DNA from 4 places in the Pantoea sp. X-Soil-ISGK-285 genome. Region 4 is predicted to be linked to each of the others. Evidence: predicted binding sites of a transcription regulator. Region 4 holds the regulator's gene; each other region holds the start of a gene.
What was found. Region 4 encodes CRP, which controls carbon source genes, mostly activating them, when cyclic AMP is high. Its sites were predicted from a motif close to ATGTGANNNNNNTCACAT; they were not measured.

Region 1 (3,174 bases), 340 kb from region 4:
TGCAGCACATCAAATTTGGTAGAGACTTTAGAGCCCCCTACCACAGCCACCAGCGGACGCTCCGGGTTGCTCATGACTTTACCCAGCGCTTCCAGTTCTGCAGAGAGCAGCGGGCCAGCACAGGCGATAGGGGCAAATTTGCCGACGCCGTGGGTAGAAGCCTGTGCGCGGTGCGCAGTACCAAAGGCGTCCATCACAAAGACGTCGCACAGAGCAGCATATTTTTTAGACAGCGCTTCGTCATCTTTCTTTTCGCCTTTGTTAAAGCGAACGTTTTCCAGCACAACCAGTTCGCCAGCGCCGACTTCAACGCCATCGAGGTAATCTTTTGCCAGGGTCACGGTGGTGCCGCTAAGCTTGTCTTTCAGGTAGTTAACTACCGGCAGCAGCGAGAACTCTTCATTGTATTCACCTTCGGTCGGACGACCCAGGTGAGAGGTAACCATTACTTTCGCGCCCTGTTTCAACGCCGCTTCAATGGTTGGCAGAGAAGCACGGATACGTGCATCAGACGTCACTTTACCTTCTTTAACCGGTACGTTCAGATCGGCACGGATCAGAACGCGTTTACCAGCCAGATCCAGATCGGTCATCTTAATTACAGACATGGTGAATCCTCTCGTTGATTCTCATAAGTTTTGCCAGACGCATACCGCGTCTTACCTGAAACCGCTTGCGGCCATCGCTAACGTCGTGTCGAGCATTCGGTTAGCAAAGCCCCATTCGTTGTCACACCAGACCAGGGTCTTGATAAGGTGTTGACCGCTGACCCGCGTTTGTGTTCCGTCCACAATGGCACTGTGCGGATCATGGTTAAAATCTACTGAGACTAACGGTAATTCCGTATAGTCAACTATACCACGAAATGTCCCTTCTGCCGCGCTTCGCAACAGGGTGTTAACTTCACACGCCGTCACCGCCTGATGCACAGAAACGCTGAGATCAATGGCCGTCACGTTAATCGTCGGGACGCGAACGGCTATCGCCTCGAAGCGATCGTTGAATTTCGGAAAAATACGGGTAATGCCAGCCGCCAGGCGAGTGTCCACCGGGATGATCGACTGACTGGCTGCACGCGTACGGCGCAGATCGCTGTGATAGGCGTCGATCACCTGCTGATCGTGCATCGCCGAGTGGATCGTGGTGACGGTGCCGGATTCGATACCAAACGCATCATCCAGCAGTTTGATCACCGGGATAATGCAGTTAGTGGTACAGGAAGCGTTGGAGACGATGCGGTCACTGGCGGTGAGTGACTGCTGGTTAACGCCATACACCACTGTGGCGTCGAGATCGTTTCCGCCGGGATGAGAGAAGAGCACTTTTTTGGCGCCAGCCTGAAGATGCGCTTCGCCATCAGCGCGTGAGCCATAGACGCCGGTGCAGTCCAGCACCACATCCACGTCGAGTTCACGCCACGGCAGATCGGCAATGGCTGCACGGTGCAAAATGCGCAGGGTATCGCCACCCACCCACATTACATCGCGCTCCTGGCGGACATCGAAAGCAAAACGGCCATGGCTGGTATCGTATTTCAGCAGATGCGCCATACCGGTGGCTTCTGCCAGCTCGTTAATCGCGACCACGGTGATCTCTGCACGTCGGCCCGTTTCATACAGCGCGCGCAGGACGTTGCGTCCAATCCGGCCAAAACCATTTATCGCTACCCGTACCGTCATTTCTCTCCTGCCACGTCAGACTGAAAAAAACGTGCCGTTAGCCTGAGCGTTTCACTGCATTTTGTACAGGAGATTCTTACCCGGCATTGTCCGAAACCAGGGCGATTTGCCTGGCGACTGAAACGGTTCAGCTACAATAATAGAAGGAAGGAATAACAGGAATGATTGTGATCAATCTGGCTGCTTAAATTTGGATCTGCGTCACAAATTAAGGCAAAAGGCGGTTATTACTGCAGGAATAAAAAAATAAAAGGGACGAAAATCTCGTCCCTCTGTTTTTACAGCCGGGCGGGAACAGGCCCGCCTGACCGGTTTTACGCCAGCAGCGCTTTCGCTTTCGCGACGACGTTGTCGACGGTAAAGCCAAACAGTTCGAACAGCTGATCGGCAGGTGCAGATTCGCCGAAGCTGGTCATGCCCACGATAGCGCCGTTCAGGCCGGTGTATTTGAACCAGTAATCAGCGATGCCCGCTTCGATTGCGACGCGTGCGCTGACCGCTTTTGGCAACACGGATTCACGGTACTCATCACTCTGCTTGTCGAAGGCATCCGTTGATGGCATAGAGACCACGCGCACTTTGCGGCCTTCGCTGGTGAGTTTGTCCCAGGCACCGACAGCCAGCTCAACTTCGGAACCGGTGGCGATCAGGATCAGCTCAGGCGTGCCATCGCAATCTTTCAGCACGTAACCGCCGCGCGCTACGTTAGCCAGCTGTGCCGTGTCACGATCCTGCTGCGCCAGGTTCTGACGGGAGAAGATCAGCGCAGTCGGGCCATCTTTACGCTCAATGGCATATTTCCACGCCACCGCGGATTCAACCTGGTCACATGGACGCCACAGGCTCATGTTTGGCGTGGTGCGCAGGCTCGCCATCTGTTCAACCGGCTGGTGCGTCGGGCCATCTTCGCCCAGACCGATAGAGTCGTGGGTGTAGACCATGATCTGACGGATCTTCATCAGTGCCGCCATACGCGCTGCGTTACGCGCATATTCAACAAACATCAGGAAGGTCGCGGTGTAAGGCAGGAAGCCGCCGTGCAGCGCCAGGCCATTGGCGATTGCGGTCATACCGAACTCACGCACGCCGTAGTGGATGTAGTTACCCGCAGCATCTTCGTTGATCGGCTTAGAGCCAGACCAGATTGTCAGGTTGCTGGGTGCCAGATCGGCTGAGCCGCCCAGGTATTCCGGCAGAATTTTACCGAAAGCTTCAATAGCATTCTGTGAGGCTTTACGGCTGGCGATCTTCGCCGGGTTCGCCTGCAGCTGCTCAACGAACTTCTGCGACTCTTCCTGCCAGTTAGCTGGCAGTTCGTTGCTGACGCGGCGTTTAAACTCGGCAGCCAGTTCAGGATGAGCCTGTGCGTAAGCGGCGAATTTCTCATTCCATGCAGACTCTTTCGCCTGGCCCGCTTCTTTCGCGTCCCACTCAGCGTAGATATCAGAAGGAATTACGAACGGCGCGTGGGTCCAGCCCAGCTGTTTGCGGGTCA
Region 2 (3,174 bases), 1.6 Mb from region 4:
TCATCAGCGCAACGGGCAGTACTAATCTGCTTTCGCTGGAGCAGCAACTGTCAGAAAAGGCCAGCGATGCAGGAGCAAAGTCTTTCCGCATCACTTCGACCTCTGGCAGCAACAACCTGCATGGCACAGCCGTTCTTTATAGATAAAATGAGCAGTAAATAACCCTGAACAGGCTTCAGATAACCCGCTTATCTGAAGCATTTTTTTATTATCCGTTACTGCGTAACTGTGGATAACGACGGAAGATATAAACACACCAGAGTAACGCCACCAGGCCAATCATCCCGCCGACATTGCCGACTTCCGCCATGCTCAGATGCAGGCTGACCTGATTACCCAGCAGCGCACCCGCGCCGATACCGATATTGTAGATACCGGACATCAGCGACATCGCCACATCCGTGGCATCCGGTGCCAGCGACAACACCCGCACCTGCATACCCAGTCCGATCATCATCATCGCCATTCCCCAGACAACGCATAGCGTTGAAATAGCCGCAGGGCGAACGGCAGCAAAAATCAGCAGGCCCATGCACAGGGTGATCAGCGCGATGGCCGCAATCAGCAGTCCGGAGGGAAACTTATTACCGAGTGTGCTGAACAGTACGCTACCCACAATGCCCGCAGAGCCAAACAGCAGCAGTAGCAGGGTGGTGAAGTTGCCACTGGAATGGGCCACGGTTTGCATAAAGGGCTCGATATAGCTGTAAGCGGTGTAATGCGCGGTAACGACCAGCGTCACCAGCAGATACATGCTGACCAGCGCCGGACGGCGAAACAGCATCGGCACACTGCTCAGCGAGCCGGTATGTTCACTCGGCAGACGCGGCAGGATGCGCACCAGCATAATCATCAGCACCAGTGCCGAAAGGCCAATCGCGCCGAAGGTCGTACGCCAGCCAAGATACTGACCGACCACGCGGCCAATCGGCACGCCCAGCACCATCGCCAGCGCGGTACCGGTTGCCAGCATACTTAGCGCCTGAGTTTTCTTACCGGCCGGAGCGACGCGAATCGCCAGCGAGGCGGTGATCGACCAGAACACCGCGTGAGACAGGGCGATACCCACGCGTGACACCATCAGCGAACGGAAATCCCAGGCAACGGTAGAAAGAACGTGGCTGACGATAAAGATCAGGAACAGCACACCCAGCAGCAGTCGTCGCTCAATATTGCGGGTCAGCAGCATCAGCGGCAGTGAGAGCAGTGCAACCACCCAGGCATAGATGGTCAGCATGATCCCGACGTCAGCCGTCTGCATTGAAAAGTCAGCAGCGATGTCAGATAACAGGCCAACCGGCACAAATTCGGTGGTATTAAATACAAAGGCGGCGATGGCCAGCAATACCACGCGTAGCCAGGCAGTTTTACGTGAAACAGTAGTTGGTTGCATGAGGAGTCAAGTCAGTCAGTACAGCGAATCGGATGTGGCAGAAACATCCAGCGAAAGTGACCTGCGTCACAAATTACTGACCATTGTAGTGAATAAAGCGGGAAGAGAAACCTTATAAACGCCTTTTAATGCTGAAATTTTTTTATCGCCCCATCACAGGGCGATAGCCTGAGGTTATTGACCGCGACGCCGGGCGGGCATCATTCGCAGCAGAGTATTGTCTTTAAGCAGATAGTGATGGAACAGTGCGGCAGCAGCATGCAGTCCGATCAGCCAGTAACCCAGCGGTGCCAGGGTTTCATGCCAGCCAATCAGCATATCCGCCATATCAAAGTCAGGTTCAGGCGCGACCGGCATGCTGATGCCAAACAGCCACCATTCCCGACCTTTAAGATAACGCGATGTCAGGCCGAGGATCGGCAGAGTGATAAACAGAGCATAGAGCAGGGTATGAGTCAGATGTGCCAGCCCGGTTTGCCAGCGCGGCGGAGCGGGAGTAATGGGCGGTGTGCGATGCCGGGTGCGTAAAAAGAGGCGGGCAAGCATCAATACCAGGATGGTCGCGCCGGCGCTGAAATGGGTAATGATCATGGCATAACCCTGCCAGGATCCGCGCTGTGCAAAACCGCGCAGTTCAATGGTGGCGTAGGCCGTCACCACCAGTAAAAAGGTGAGCCAGTGAAGGGCTATCTGAGCGCGCGCAAACTTATCCCGCATTGTGCATTCCATTAAAGAGAATCAGAAAGATTAACATAACGGAAAACAGCGGTAATTCTTAACAAATTAGCGCAGCGGGAAAAATTTTTTCCCCCTTACCATGTGGATCAGATTAACGCGAAGCCGGGGTGTGCTTCAGGGCCACGCTGAGCTGGGTGGCCTGCTGGTCAACATTTTTGAGTGGACAACAATTTTCACAGCCGATTGCGCCAGCATAATATTTTTTAGCCTGCAGGATGGCGGCATTCACATGGTAAAAACTGCCCAGAAACATACGGTTATCGATGTCGGGAAGATGGGGGCAGCCTGCGGCATGAACCACATGATTATTGTTATATCCTGACTGTTTATTGACGTAGTAGTAGAGAGCCACAGGCGTTCCTTGTTGCCGTGTTAAAAGGCAAAGCAGATGAATTATTACAATAAAAACGATTATAGCGGGAAACCTGCGTTTTGTTTGCTGTGGCTCTGAATAGCGCGTTTATTGTGATAAACCGCCAGGCCCGCAGGAGAAGCCAGGCCTGGCATGAGAAGACGTTCTCAGAGTTTTTTACTGTGCAGACGCCAGGCAACCAGTAACGCCAGGATCAGCAGGACGCTGATAAACAGCGTAATCCCGCTCCAGCCAAAGTTATGCCAGAACACGCCACCCAGCGTACCCGCGACGCTGGAACCCACGTAGTAGCTGAACAGATAGAGCGAAGAAGCCTGGCCTCGTGCCCGGCGTGCCCGGGGGCCAATCCAGCCGCTGGCAACCGCATGGGCGGCAAAAAAACCGGCGGTGAACAGCATCATCCCTGGCAGGATCAGCCAGAGGGAGTTGAAGGCGGTAATCAGCAAACCCAGCAGCATGATGGCGGTAGCACCCAGCATCACAGGACCCCGACCCAACCGGTTGGTCAGCGCGCCCGCCTTAGGCGAACTCCAGGAGCCGGTGAGGTAGACCACTGATAACAGCCCGACCACAGCCTGGCTGAGATGCCAGGGCGCATCCAGTAAACGGTAGCCAATATAGTTAAACAGGGTGACAAAGGCTCCCATCAGCAGGAATCCTTCGGCAAACA
Region 3 (3,174 bases), 430 kb from region 4:
TCTCTTCACCGGTAGCAATCGTCCCGGCATTGATGTCCATCAGATCGTGCCAGCGCTCTGCCAGCGCATTACGCGTCGCCATCTTGATCACCGGAATCGCGGCCAGACCGTAAGGCGTACCGCGACCAGTAGTAAACACCTGCAGGGTGATACCGGATGCCAGCTGCTGTGTACCGCAGACAAAATCACTGGCGGGCGTGGCCGCGTAGATCAATCCGCGTCGCGTGGGCCGCTGGCCGGGCGAGAGCACTTCAACAATGGCGCTGCGTCCCGATTTTGCGATCGAGCCAAGCGCTTTTTCCACTACGTTCGCCAGCCCGCCTTTTTTATTGCCCGGCGACGGGTTAGCGCTGCGATCGGTCTGGCCCTGGTCGAGGTAATTATCATACCAGGCCATCTCCTCCAGTAAGCGCTTACCGACTTCCTGATTAATCACCCGCGGCGTCAGTAGGTGAATCGCATCACGCACTTCAGTGACTTCGGAGAACATCACGGTGGCACCGCAACGCACCAGCAGATCAGAGGCGAAGCCCACTGCCGGATTTGCCGTCACGCCCGAAAACGCATCGCTGCCACCACACTGCATGCCGACAATCAGTTCTGCTGCGGAGCAGGTTTCGCGCTGGCGCTGATTCAGCCGCTGGAGATGACGCTCCGCCACCTGCAGAATCTCATTGACCATCGCGCCAAAGCCCACCAGCTTTTCATCCTGCAGACGCACGATGTCATGATCGTCCAGCGAAATCGCCTGCACGTCGGGGGTGCCAGTCAACAGACGCTCTGGCTGTAACTTTTCACAGCCGAGGCTGACGATCATCACTTCGCCGCCGAAATTCGCATTCAGCGCCAGGTTATGAATGGTGCGAATCGGCACGACCGCCGCCGGTGCGTTGATCGCCACACCACAGCCATAAAGGTGGTTCAGGGCAACCACACCATCCACGTTCGGATAGCGCGGCAGTAAATCCCGTTCAATGATCTGTACGACATGATCCACCACACCGGCCACGCAGTGGACGCTGGTGGTGATGCCGAGCAGGTTACGCGTGCCTACGCTGCCATCCGCATTGCGGTAACCTTCAAAGGTATAGCCCTCCAGCGGCGGCAAATCAGGCGGAACCTGAGTGGCTAACGGCAGACTCTCCAGCGGAGGGGCTTCCGGCAGCGCAACCAGTGACTCGTCAATCCAGCTGCCCTGGGCAATATCCCGCAATGCATAGCCAATGACTTCGCCATAACGCACGATCTCTGCACCCTGATTAATCGCGCTCAGCGCCACTTTGTGGCCCTGCGGCACATGCTCTGTGAGGGTCAGGCCATCCGCAAACTGCGTACCGGCTGGCAGACCGAGGCTGTTAACCACAATCGCCACATTGTCGTGCTCATGGACTTTGATATAGAGCGGTTGTTCATCTGTTTTTGGGTTCATCGCTCACCTTCCCGTCTGTCGTACCGTACTTGTGCGGCACGCTGTAATGATCTGACCTGTCACGCCCTTGTTTGCCAGCTTCAGTATAGGGAGGCGGGGCGGGTCGCGCATTGTGCAAATGACCACCATTAAGGCAATTCGTCTCGCTGTTTTGGGTCGATTATCCAAAAGCAAGTGAAGACCCTCACAAACAGCGGGGGAAAGCGTTATCCGGGGCGGATTTTGCACGGGTATTTGCCACTTTCGTGAGCTATACCGCAGGCTTTTGTGCATCCGCAAGACAATCACTTCAATAAGGCGATTATTCCAGGGCGATGCGCCAATGTGATCGCCACAGGCTGTTCTTATACTGAGTTCCGTTAGCCAAAGTCAGGTTATCTGTCACGACGTATTATTCATCCGAAAGAGGTTGCCTGGAGTTATTACCGGCCGCGGCTGCCAGACGCCGGATGGATAAATAAAGTTTGCCAAAACAAAAAGATCGCCGTGTTTAACCCAACTTCTCTCTGATACCCAACGCGATGTGTATGCAGTCAGAGCGAATGTAGCTCACGCTATATTTCAGGAGTGCATCATGAATAGTTTCAGCCAGACCGCGGAAACGGTGCAGAAACGCACCAATGCCCGTTACTGGATTGTGGTGATGTTATTTATCGTCACCTCATTCAACTACGGTGACCGCGCAACGATTTCGATTGCCGGTTCGGCGATGTCAAAAGATATTGGCCTCGATTCGGTCGGACTCGGCTATATCTTCTCTGCCTTCTCATGGGCGTATGTTATTGGTCAGATTCCGGGCGGCTGGCTGCTTGACCGCTTCGGCTCAAAACGCGTCTATTTCTGGAGCATCTTTACCTGGTCGCTCTTTACCTTTTTGCAAGGGTTCGTCGATCTGTTCAGCGGCTTCGGCATCATCATGTCGCTGTTTATTCTGCGCTTCCTGGTGGGACTGGCCGAAGCGCCCTCTTTCCCTGGCAACAGCCGCATCGTCGCGGCCTGGTTTCCGGCGCAGGAGCGCGGCACGGCCGTGGCGATCTTCAACTCGGCCCAATACTTCGCCACCGTTATCTTCGCGCCTATCATGGGCTGGCTGGTCTCTTCCGTGGGCTGGGCGCACGTGTTCTGGTTCATGGGCGGCCTGGGCATCATCCTCAGTTTCATCTGGCTGAAAGTGATCCACGACCCCACCGATCACCCTGGCGTGAATAAAGCCGAACTGGAGTACATGGAGCAGGGCGGTGCGCTGATCAACATGGATGTCAAAAAGGATAGCCGCAAAGTGAGCTGGAGCGAGAAGTGGTTCCAGATCAAACAGCTGCTGACGTCACGCATGATGCTGGGTATCTACCTCGGTCAGTACTGCGTTAACGCCTTAACCTACTTTTTTATCACCTGGTTCCCGGTCTATCTGGTACAGGCGCGCGGCATGTCGATTCTCAAAGCGGGCTTTATTGCCTCGATTCCGGCGGTGTGCGGCTTCCTCGGCGGCGTACTGGGCGGGGTGATCTCCGACTGGCTGATGCGTAAAACCGGCTCGCTGAATATCGCGCGTAAAACACCGATCGTGCTCGGCATGCTGCTCTCTATTTCGATGGTGATGTGTAACTACACCGATACCGAATGGGTGGTGGTGTTCTTCATGGCACTGGCGTTCTTTGGTAAAGGCATCGGTGCGCTGGGCTGGGCGGTGATGGCAGATACCGCGCCGAAAGAGATCAGTGGCCTGAGCGGCGGTCTGTTCAACA
Region 4 (3,174 bases):
AGAGGCCAAAAGGGCCTTTCCAGACTAATGCCAATGCCAATGCCAATGCCAATGCCAATGCCAATGCCAATGCCAATGCCAATGCAGGATGAATCTGACAGCAGCGAAAAAGCTTAACACGCAGGGAACCGGGTCAGAAGAGGAAAGCGTCCCGCGCCAGGGACGGCGCGGGCCGAGCGGCCAGGGATTGGCTTAAGCGACTTTCCGATCTGACCCGGTTCCCAGCGCAGGCACAGTCTGACAGCGGACCGACACAAACCGCTCTGACCCTGTTCAATACGCAGGCACAGTATCAAAGCGGATTCCCGGCCCAGGCACAGTCCTAAAGCAACCTGCATCAGATACTGGAAGTGAAGTTAGCAGGTCTGCAATAACCCCTGCGGCTACTACAGCTCAATCACTTCATAGCTATGCGTAATGTTGACGCCTTTACCCAGCATGATGGCCACAGAGCAATATTTTTCAGCAGAAAGATCCACAGCGCGTGAGACCGCTTTATCCTGGAGGGCTTTGCCACTCACGATAAAATGCAGGTTGATGTGCGTAAAGATTCGCGGCGCCTCTTCACGACGTTCTGAGGTCAGTTTTACTTCACAATCAGCCACATCGTTTCGGCCTTTTTGCAGAATTGATACCACGTCAATCGCGCTGCATCCGCCCGCCGCCATCAGCACCATCTCCATTGGGCTGGGCGCTTTATCACCCGAATTTCCATCCATCAGTATCTGATGGCCGGATGAGGATTCTCCGAGGAATGTCAGCCCTTCTACCCATTTCACTCTTGCCTGCATGATTTTTGCTCCGGAATACGCTGTTTTGTCGCCAGAGTACGCTTTCGCCTGGTAAACAGCAATCCAGAGAAATCCGCCCGTAGCTGAAGCGAGACAACAGAAGACAGTCGGCAAAAGCTGTGCTACAAACAGTGCTGAAAATATTTTTCGTCACCCGATGACGAAGCCGGGAAGGATGATGCGCACTGCGCCTGATGCGGCCCGAATAATTTCCTGAAATGGAAACGCTTGAAGCTTTCACCGCCTGACAGGGAAAACTGCCCCCTGTATTTTGGGCACGATTACAACAGAGGATAATAGCGAATGGTTCTCGGCAAACCGCAAACAGACCCTACACTCGAATGGTTCCTGTCCCATTGCCATATTCACAAGTATCCATCCAAAAGTACGCTGATTCACCAAGGTGAAAAAGCAGAAACGCTTTACTACATCGTGAAAGGTTCCGTTGCGGTTCTGATTAAAGATGAAGAAGGCAAAGAGATGATTCTTTCCTACCTGAATCAGGGCGATTTTATTGGTGAACTTGGCCTGTTCGAAGAAGGCCAGGAGCGCAGCGCCTGGGTACGTGCGAAAAGCGCGTGCGAAGTGGCGGAAATTTCTTACAAGAAATTCCGTCAGCTGATCCAGGTTAACCCTGACATCCTGATGCGACTCTCATCGCAGATGGCGCGTCGCCTGCAGGTGACGTCTGAAAAAGTGGGTAACCTCGCTTTCCTCGACGTAACCGGACGCATTGCACAGACCCTGCTCAACCTGGCGAAGCAGCCAGATGCCATGACGCATCCCGACGGCATGCAAATTAAAATCACTCGTCAGGAAATTGGCCAGATTGTTGGTTGTTCACGTGAAACCGTGGGCCGTATTTTGAAGATGCTGGAAGATCAGAACCTGATCTCCGCACACGGCAAAACCATCGTCGTTTACGGCACCCGCTAATTCCTGTCACCCACGGCGTGATGGCAACATCACGCCGTTATTGTTTGTGTTGGGCCGATGTGGCGTCGAATTATTTACCATCCTGAAGTTAACTACGCCTTGCGGCAAACGCTGGTGCTCTGTCTGCCGGTGGCGCTGGGCTGGCTGGCTGGCGACCTGCAAAAAGGTCTGCTGTTCTCATTAGTGCCCGCCTGCTGCAACATCGCCGGTCTGGATACCCCGCATAAACGCTTCTTCAAACGCCTGATTGTTGGCGGCAGCCTGTTTGCCCTCGGCAGCTTTCTGATGCAGTGGCTCACCCTGCATGCTATTCCGCTGCCGCTGATCCTGTTTGCTATGCCCTTATTGCTCGGCGTTACCGGGGAGATCAGCCCGCTGCATGGCCGTCTGCTGCCCGGCACCCTGATTGCCGCCATCTTTACCCTGAGCCTGATTGGCCGCATGCCAATCTATGTTCCCCCGCTGCTCTATATCGGCGGCACGCTATGGTACGGGCTCTTTAACTGGTTCTGGTTCTGGCTGTGGAAAGAGCAGCCGATGCGCGAAAGCCTGAGCCTGATCTACCGCGAGCTGGCTAACTACTGCGACGCAAAATATACCCTGCTGACGCAGCTGACCGATCCGGAAAAGGCGCTGCCGCCGCTGCTGGCTCGTCAGCAGAAAGTGGTCGATCTGATTAACACCTGTTATCAGCAGATGCATATGCTGTCGGCAAGCCGCGATCACAGCCATAAACGGCTGACGCGCGCCTTTCAGGTGGCGCTGGATCTGCAGGAACATATCTCGGTCAGCCTGCATCGGCCGGAAGAGGTGCAGAAGCTGGTCGAACAGAGCCACGCCGAAGCGGTGATCCGCTGGAATGCCAAAACCATCTCGGCCCGGTTGCGGGTGCTGGCGGATAACATTCTCTATCACCAGCTACCCGATCGCTTTGCGATGGATAAACAGCTCGGCGCGCTGGAGAAAATCGCCCATCAGCATCCCGACAATCCGGTGGGTAACTTCTGCCTTTACCACTTCAACCGCATCGCGCGGGTTCTGCGCACCCAGAAACCCCTTTATCAGCGCGATCTGATGGCTGACCGCCAGCGCCGTCTGCCGCTGTTACCGGCGCTGCGCAGTTATCTCTCGTTCCGCTCATCGGCCCTGCGCACTGCCGGCCGCTTTGCGGTGATGCTGATGCTGGGCAGCGCGCTGGCTCTGTTCTTCAACATCCCCAAACCCTACTGGATCCTGATGACCATCATGTTCGTCAGCCAGAACGGCTACAGCGCTACCCGTGTCCGCATTCAGCACCGGGCGCTGGGCACTTTTGCCGGTCTGGTGATCGCGGCTGCCACGCTGCGCATGGCGGTGCCAGAGTCGCTGGTACTGCTGATCATGCTGGCGATTACCTTTATCAGCTATCGCTTTACCCGCCAGTTCTATGGCTGGTCGATGATTGGCT

Region 1: epd (erythrose-4-phosphate dehydrogenase) is a predicted target of CRP. The motif match lies at 1,869-1,886, and genes of this name have one in related genera.
Region 2: AC6I8B_RS10175 (sugar transporter) is a predicted target of CRP. The motif match lies at 1,448-1,465, and genes of this name have one in related genera.
Region 3: garD (galactarate dehydratase) is a predicted target of CRP. The motif match lies at 1,602-1,619, and genes of this name have one in related genera.

Annotation. Positions count from the first base shown of each region.
Region 1 is NZ_AP035938.1:3,372,359-3,375,532, forward strand. Features, by position in the region: gene pgk (phosphoglycerate kinase) at 1-608, opposite strand, end outside; gene epd (erythrose-4-phosphate dehydrogenase) at 660-1,679, opposite strand; gene tkt (transketolase) at 1,994-3,174, opposite strand, start outside.
Region 2 is NZ_AP035938.1:2,125,450-2,128,623, reverse strand. Features, by position in the region: gene bhsA (multiple stress resistance protein BhsA) at 1-146, shown strand, start outside; gene AC6I8B_RS10175 (sugar transporter) at 209-1,393, opposite strand; gene cybB (cytochrome b561) at 1,568-2,110, opposite strand; gene AC6I8B_RS10165 (hypothetical protein) at 2,223-2,483, opposite strand; gene ynfM (multidrug efflux MFS transporter YnfM/SxtP(Kp)) at 2,651-3,174, opposite strand, start outside.
Region 3 is NZ_AP035938.1:3,288,910-3,292,083, reverse strand. Features, by position in the region: gene garD (galactarate dehydratase) at 1-1,429, opposite strand, end outside; gene AC6I8B_RS15515 (MFS transporter) at 2,004-3,174, shown strand, end outside.
Region 4 is NZ_AP035938.1:3,714,183-3,717,356, forward strand. Features, by position in the region: gene AC6I8B_RS17590 (phosphoribulokinase) at 1-1, shown strand, start outside; gene AC6I8B_RS17595 (OsmC family protein) at 387-791, opposite strand; gene crp (cAMP-activated global transcriptional regulator CRP) at 1,095-1,727, shown strand; gene AC6I8B_RS17605 (YccS/YhfK family putative transporter) at 1,785-3,174, shown strand, end outside.